DNA from 2 places in the Acrocarpospora sp. B8E8 genome. Region 2 is predicted to be linked to the other one. Evidence: riboswitches for the same ligand, from Rfam matches in the RefSeq annotation. Region 2 holds a riboswitch; the other holds the start of a gene.
What was found. Region 2 has a riboswitch for S-adenosylmethionine ahead of ABGB08_RS18660 (ABC transporter permease). Riboswitches for the same ligand answer to the same signal wherever they lie in the genome.

Region 1 (3,770 bases), on a different contig from region 2:
GTCGAGTTGGCCACCGCGTTATAGGCCCGATGAAAGACCGCGGGGGCGATGTCCAGCATGCGGAGCGGGCCGGTGTCGTAGCCGGCCTCGTCCAGGCGGCCGCCGGGCGCGAGCCGTACGGCGCTGCGGTCGCCGTCCGAGAGCGCGGCGCAGACCCACAGGAGCTCGGCATCCCTGGCCACCTCGGACAGGCCGGAGACCAGGCCGCCGCCGCCCCGGCGCATGGTGAGCGCGCCGTCCTCGGACAGCGTGAACGAGACGGGACCGCGGTTGGAGGCGATCAACGTTGAGCTCACTGCCGGCACACTCCACGATGCGGAGACATTAATAAAGTTAGGATGTCAGGAAAACGCTCCGGCGCTCGATGCGGCCCGGCCTTGTCACGCCGGGGCTGCCCCGCTTGGGAGATCTTGGGAGCCGGTCGAGATGGCGCTGGACGAGACCACCGAGGAGCTGGCTACTGCGGCCGCAGGGGGCGATCATCGTGCGCTCGGGGGGCTGCTGAAGCGGATCGAACCCGACGTGCTGCGGCACTGCGAGCGGCTGCTGCCCTACCGGCAGGATGCCGAGGAGGCCTGTCAGGACACGCTGCTGGCGGTGGCGCGCAACATCGGCAGGTTCGAGGGGCGGTCCCGGTTCAGCACCTGGCTGCACATCGTGACGGCCAACTGCGCGCGGACGACGTACCGGACGTTGAAGCGGCGGGCGGCCGAGCAGACCTCCGAGGAATTACCCGAGCATCGGCCCGACCCGCACCGGGTGAGCGTGATCGCCGGATCCCGGCTGGATCTGCTGGACGCGATGGAGTCGCTGGAGCTGGAGAAGCCGGAACTGGCCGCCGCGCTGGTGCTGCGGGACATCGTGCAGCTCGACTACGCGGAGGTCGCCGAGCAGCTGGGCATCCCGCTGGGGACGGCCAAATCCCGCATCCACCAGGCCCGGAAGTACATCCAGTCCGCCCTGGGGGACGCGTATCTCGGCAAGTGAGACGCGGTCGAGTGTTGTCGGGGGGGCGATGTACAGTCTTTGGGACAACTGAATATTTGCTCATCCAGAGGGGTGGAGGGACCGGCCCTGCGAAGCCCCGGCAACCATTCCGATTGCGCTCGTGACCTGGCGAGGCCGATCGGAACAGGTGCCAATTCCGGCCTGTGACCAGGGTGGTCGCAGGCGAAGATGAGGGAAAGGCCTCGCTTCATGGCGCTCAGCACCGACTTCGGACCCGCTACCGCTCTCTCCTGCCGCGAATGCGGAACCCGCTATGACATCGGCCCGAATTTCGCTTGTATCGAGTGTTTCGGGCCACTTGAGGTGGCATACGAGTTCGGGCCCGTGACCCGCGCGGACATCGAATCAGGTCCGACCAATATCTGGCGGTACCGGAGCCTGCTCCCCGTCCCCGTGGATGTGGCGGCCAAGCCCAACATGCAGCCCGGCTGGACCAAGCTCGTCAAGGCCGACAACCTGGCCGGCGAGCTGGGCATGCGCTCCCTGTACGTGAAGGACGACTCCGGCAACCCCACCCACTCCTTCAAGGACCGGGTGGTGGCCATCGCCGTCGAGGCGGCCAGGAACTTCGGCTTCACCACGCTGTCCTGCTCGTCGACGGGCAACCTGGCGGGCGCGGTCGGCGCGGCCGCGGCCCGGGCCGGGTTGGATTCGTGCGTGTTCGTCCCCGCCAACCTGGAAGAAGCCAAGATCGTCGTGGCGTCGGTGTACGGCGGGCGGCTGGTTGGGATCGACGGGACCTACGACGAGGTCAACCGGTTCTGCTCGGAGCTCATCGGGGACTCGCTCGGGGAGAAGTGGGGCTTCGTCAACGTCAACCTGCGGCCGTACTACGCGGAGGGGTCCAAAACTCTGGCGTACGAGATAGCCGAGCAGTTGGGCTGGCGCATTCCCGATCAGATCGTCATTCCGGTCGCGTCGGGCTCCCAGCTGACCAAAATCGACAAGGGGTTCAAGGAGCTCATCCGGCTCGGTCTGGTCGAGGAGAAGGAGTACCGGATCTTCGCGGCCCAGGCCGAAGGGTGCTCGCCGGTGTCGACCGCGTACAAGGCCGGGCACGACGTGGTCCAGCCGGTCCGGCCGAACACCATCGCCAAGTCGCTGGCCATCGGGAACCCCGCCGACGGCCCCTACGTGCTGGACATCGCGCGGCGCACCGGCGGCGCCGTGGAGGACGTCACCGACCCCGAGATCGTGGCCGCGATCCGGCTGCTGGCCAGGACCGAGGGCGTGTTCGCGGAGACCGCCGGCGGCGTGGTCCTCGGCGTGACCCGCAAACTGGTGGAGAACGGCCAGCTCGACCCCGGCGCGGAGACGGTGATCCTCAACACGGGCGAAGGCCTCAAGACCCTGGACGCCGTCTCGGCCGAGGCCCGTCCGGCGGCGGTTATCCGCCCGTCCCTCGACGCATTTCGTACGGCTTTCGCCAACTAACTGATTCCGAACAACGAAAGAGGGCGGCCAAATGAGTGTTTCGGTGCGGATTCCGACGATTCTTCGTACCTACACCGGGGGCGCGTCGGAGGTGGCCGGAGAAGGCGGAACGCTCCGCGAGGTCCTGCTCAAGCTGGACGCGGACTACCCCGGCATCGGTGCCAGGATCCTCGATGAATCGGGCAAGATCCGGCGTTTTGTCAACGTCTACGTGGGGGAAGAGGACGTCCGATTCTCCGACGGACTGGAGACTTCGACGCCGGACGGGGCACAGATTTCGGTGATCCCGGCGGTGGCCGGGGGCTGACCTCGAACGTCCCCTGCACACCCACGCACTCCTACAGTGCGTGGGTGTTTCCGTGTTGACATGGGGTTCTATCGTTATCGAAGCTTAATCGGTGCTATGGCATATGGTGCATTTCGCGACTATGTAATCACAAATCCAAAATCCGGCCTTCTTGGAAGCGTGTTCTGCCGCAATCGAAGTGCGGATTGACTCTGTTGTCCCACCGCTTGCTACAGGTATGGTCGAGAACGATCGACGTGGCCGGAGAGAGCGTAATCCTTCCGGCCCGAAAGGTCACGGACCATGCGGTGGAATGGGCATGGTCCGTCGCCAGCCCAGCAAGAGGAGTCGGAAAGTGGCGCAGGGCACCGTCAAATGGTTTAACGCGGACAAGGGCTACGGCTTCATCGCGGTAGACGGTGGTAAGGACGTTTTCGTCCATTACTCGGCAATCATGATGGACGGCTACAAGGCCCTTGAGCAGGGCCAGCGAGTAGAGTTCGACATCACCCAGGGTCAGAAGGGCCCGCAGGCGGAGGCTGTCCGGACCGTCTGATCCAGGCAACGACGAGAGAGCCCGGAGGCCGCGTGGGGCGGCACCCGGGCTCTGCCGTGTCTATGGCCGATCCTCCGGATCGGCGGGCTTGCAATGACATTGCCGCGCCTTCGGCACGGCGGGCTTGGCCGCCTTCAGCCTGCGTCTTCCCTCGTCACTCCGGCCGCTCCGCGACCTGCGTTCCTCAGTCCAGACACAGGCGCGGCCAAGCCGGGACATACGACCTATGGCGCGGGGGTTGCCGGGGATTCGCGTGGTGCTTGTGCCCAGAGGTTCTCCCACCCACCCAGCCCTTTGATTGCCGGGCTTGGCCCGCTCCCGCCATCGCGGTGTCTGGGGGTGGTTCTCCCACCCGTCCGGCCCTTTGATTGCCGGGCTTGGCCCGCTCCCGCCATCGCGGTATCCGGGGTGGTTTACCCACCCACCTAGCCTTCTGATTGGCCTCCGGGCTCCGCCCGCTCCCGTCATTCGCCCTGGCCGTCGCTT
Region 2 (3,770 bases):
GCGGCCGCCCGGGTGGACGGAGATCAGCGCCGTCTGCACCGACGAGGCGTTCCGGGGGAGAGGGCTGGCGGGGCGGCTGGTGCTGGCGATCGCGGCCGGGGTGCGGGAGCGCGGAGACGTCCCCTTCCTGCACACCGTGGCGGACAACGTCGGCGCGATCCGCCTTTACCGATCACTCGGCTTCCGGCTCCGCCGCACCACGACCTTCCAACTCCTGCGAGTTCCGGTCCTGGTGGGCTGACCGCGCGGGTCGCGGCCCTGCCGGACCGGGGCGCCGTCCAGCAGGACCTGCCCGGTCCGGCCGGGCGCGCCCAGGCCGGTGACGGTGTCGAGGAGTTCGCGCTGGCCGCTGCCGGTCACGCCCGCGAGGCCGACGATCTCCCCTGGCCGGACCGCGAACGAGACGCGGGACAGGCGGGGCACGCCGTCGGCGTCGCGGACGGTGAGCTCGCGGACGTCGAGCGCGGGTTCGCCGTCCGGCCGGGACCGGTGGCGGGGCGCGGGTGCGGCCAGGGAGCGGCCGATCATGGCGTGGACCAGCTCGTCGGCGCTGGTATCCGCCGTGGCGAAGCGGTCGGTCACGCGTCCCTGGCGGAGTACGGTGACCTGGTCGGAGGCGGCGAGGACCTCGGTGAGCTTGTGCGTGACGAGGAGGATAGAAGGCGAGGGTCATCGCGAGGAACTTCACGACGCTCTCGCATACCGGCTGACCGGCCGCGCCAGACCCAGCCGCCCGCGCAGATCCGCCGTCTCGTACGCCGTCCGGAACAAACCCCTGGCCTGGAGCTCCGGCACCAGGCCCTGGGTGAGCGCGGACAGATCGCCGGGGAGCCCCCCGGGACGCAGGCGATACCCGTCCAGGCCCGCGTCCCGCCAGCCCGCCAGCAGGTCGGCGAGCCCTTCCGGCGTGCCCTCGAAGATGTGCGCGTCCGAGACCAGGGCCGCGCCGTCGAGATCGTCCAGGCGGGTCTTGTCACCTCCCAGGAACACCACCAGATCGGCGAAAATTTTCAGCTCGGGCCCGGTCCGGCCAACGGTCGCCTCCGCCTCCCTGACCTGCCCGACGATCCGCCGCGCGTCGTCCTTGTCCTGCGGCGTCACATAGACGACATCGCTGCCGCGCGCCGCGAACTCGTACGGCACGACGTCGCCGGACTCGACCACCCGCCCGTCCTTCATCACCAGCACCCGGTCGCTGACGTGGTGCACCACCCCTCCTGGTAGATGACCTGGATGTGCCGCCGCAGCTCCCGCTTCCGCCGGGCGGTGAGCCCCGCCCACGGCTGCCCGTCGATCTCGACGGACCCCCGGTCGGGGGCGAGCAGGCCGAGCACCAGCCGGGCGGTCGTGGTCTTGCCCGACCCGGACTCGCCGACGGCGCGGCGCCGTAGACGATGCGGGTGAACACGTCGCGGCCGTTGGCGTCCGTGCCGAACAGGTGGTCGGCGCTCGGGCCCTCCAGCGCGGCCAGCGCGTCCGCCTGGTCCGGGGTGCCGTCCACCAGCAGGGCGGGAGCGAGCGCGGCCAGCGTGATCAGGGCCAGCGTCACCGACGCCGCGCCCACCCCCACGCGGGCCTTCACGCGGCGCTCCGCAGCCGCGGGTCGATCACCAGATAGAGCAGGTCGATCAGGATGTTGACCACCACGTACAGCAGGGCCGTGACCAGCACCACGCCCATCACCACCGGCAGGTCCTTGCCCGTCACAGCGGTCAGGGTGAGCTGGCCGATGCCCTGCCGGGAGAAGATCTGCTCGACCGCCACCATGCTGCCCACCATCAGGCCGATCACCCAGCCGAGCAGGGTCACCGCCGGGACCAGGGCGTGCCGGAGCGCGTGGCGGAGCCGTACCCCCAGATCGGACATGCCGCGCGAGCGCGCGGTCAGCACGAACGGCTCCTCCAGGGTCAGCTCCAGGCTCTCCCGCGTCATCTGGGTGAGCATCGTGGTGATCGGGATGGCCACCGCGATGACCGGGAGCACCAGGCTGCTGCCGCTGTCGTCGCCGACCGCGGGGAACCAGCCGAGCTGGAAGGAGAAGACGGTCAGCAACAGGATCGCCGCCCAGAAGGTCGGGATCGAGACGCCGATCAGCTCCAGGCCCGAGGACAGGCCCCGGATCCAGCGTTTCCGCCGGGCGGTGAGCAGCGCCAGCGTCGTGGCCGCCACCACCGCCACCAGCAGGGCGGCCCCGGCCAGCTGGATCGAAGGCCCCAGCTGGGTGCCGATCGCCGTCGGGATCCGTCGGATCATGCCTTGGACACCCAGGCGTCGTAGAAGGTCGGGTACGCCTGCGGCTCCCAGGCGATGTCCCGGACGTTCTTCGACACGCCCAGCAGGTAGTTGAAGACGTACACGGGGAAGACCACCGCGTCGGTGTTCACCTTCTGCTGGACCTTGGCGTACAGGGCGGCCCGCTCGGCCAGATCCGTGGTGGCCAGCGAGTCGCTCAGCCAGCCGTCCACCTCGGCGTCGTCGTAGCGGGCCAGGTTCTGCCCGAAGAACGTGCCGCTCGGGATGTTGGAGATGGCGAACAGGTTGCGCAACGTGTCCCCGTCCGCGCGCTGCCAGCTGAAGTCGACCAGGTCGTAGTCACCGGCGATGGCCTTGGGCGCGAAGTCCGTGGCCGTCACGTCGGTGAAGACCACCTCGAAGCCGATCTTCTTCGCCTCGGCCTGGATCTGCTCGGCCAGCGTGCCGCGCTGCTCCCGGGCGAACGACTTCAGGAACGGCCAGCGCACGGTCAGCCGCGCGCCGTCCTTGGTGCGGTAACCCTCGGCGGGGCACCCCATGCGAGCGCGGGGGTTTGCCGGCCGACCAGCCGGGGCTTGGCGTCGGTTCTCATTACCTACTTAGACTGTAGGAAATAAGGGTTTTGCCGTCAACAGGCTTTTTATTGGTATTGCCTACCTGATATACATGAAATTCTTCAGGAGGTGGACCATGGCCCTGTCCCTTCGCCGCGCGGTTCCCGTCCTCGCGGACGGCTTCGAAGCCCTCGCCGCGGCCCGCGCCCTCACGGCCGCGCCAACCCTGAACGACGCCACACTCCAGGCCAGCGGCCTGCTCGCGATCAGGGTCCCGCGCTCATCCGGCGGCCCCGACGTGAGCGTACGCATCCTGACAAAGATCCTGCTCACCCTCGCGACAGCCGACCCCGCCCTGGCCCAGCGCTACCGCGCCCACACCCTCACCGTCGAATCCCTCCGCGCCTGCGACGGCCCCTTCGACGACGTCCTGTCCGGACGATGGCCCGCAAACCACCCACCCACGCGGCCAGGCCCGCTCGCGCCGCTCCTGAACGCCGCGATCGACTTGGGCGTCGCCAAACGCATCCTGACCGAGGCCACCCGAGCCTGGTCCGAACATGCTCCCTGGCTTCCCGCGCCCGTCCCCGAACGGCTCAGCGAACGCACCACCGACCTCCGCACCGCCGAAGCCCTCCTCGACATGGCCGCCTCCACGATCGACAACGGCCGACCAGTCACGGCCATCTCCACGGCGATATCCCAGGCCCATTCCGCCATAACGAACACCACGATCAAGTTAGGGCTCCCGTCCTGATCATGGCCGGGGGGTGGTGGCCGGTCCCGGTAGGCTTGGCCGTACATCATGGGACGGTTCCTGGAAGGACTATTCGATCGTGGCTGAGCGTAACGAGGTCGACTGGGTTTCTCGCTTCGCGGACGAGGTCATCGCGGAAGCGGAGCGCCGGGGCTCCGGCAAACCCATCGTCTGCGCCTCGGGTCTCAGCCCGTCGGGTCCGATCC

Region 1: another riboswitch for S-adenosylmethionine. It lies ahead of thrC (threonine synthase); the one in region 2 lies ahead of ABGB08_RS18660 (ABC transporter permease).

Annotation. Positions count from the first base shown of each region.
Region 1 covers NZ_JBDPLV010000004.1:210,283-214,052, reverse strand. The annotation lists gene ABGB08_RS06200 (trehalose-6-phosphate synthase) at 1-296, opposite strand, end outside; gene ABGB08_RS06195 (RNA polymerase sigma factor) at 427-987, shown strand; SAM riboswitch class I at 1,045-1,183, shown strand; gene thrC (threonine synthase) at 1,198-2,442, shown strand; gene ABGB08_RS06185 (MoaD/ThiS family protein) at 2,474-2,749, shown strand; gene ABGB08_RS06180 (cold-shock protein) at 3,084-3,284, shown strand.
Region 2 covers NZ_JBDPLV010000017.1:47,978-51,747, forward strand. The annotation lists gene ABGB08_RS18640 (GNAT family N-acetyltransferase) at 1-241, shown strand, start outside; gene ABGB08_RS18645 (ATP-binding cassette domain-containing protein) at 166-582, opposite strand; gene ABGB08_RS18650 (hypothetical protein) at 685-1,209, opposite strand; gene ABGB08_RS18655 (hypothetical protein) at 1,179-1,334, opposite strand; gene ABGB08_RS18660 (ABC transporter permease) at 1,579-2,253, opposite strand; gene ABGB08_RS18665 (hypothetical protein) at 2,250-2,792, opposite strand; SAM riboswitch class IV at 2,752-2,849, opposite strand; gene ABGB08_RS18670 (hypothetical protein) at 2,944-3,564, shown strand; gene lysS (lysine--tRNA ligase) at 3,644-3,770, shown strand, end outside.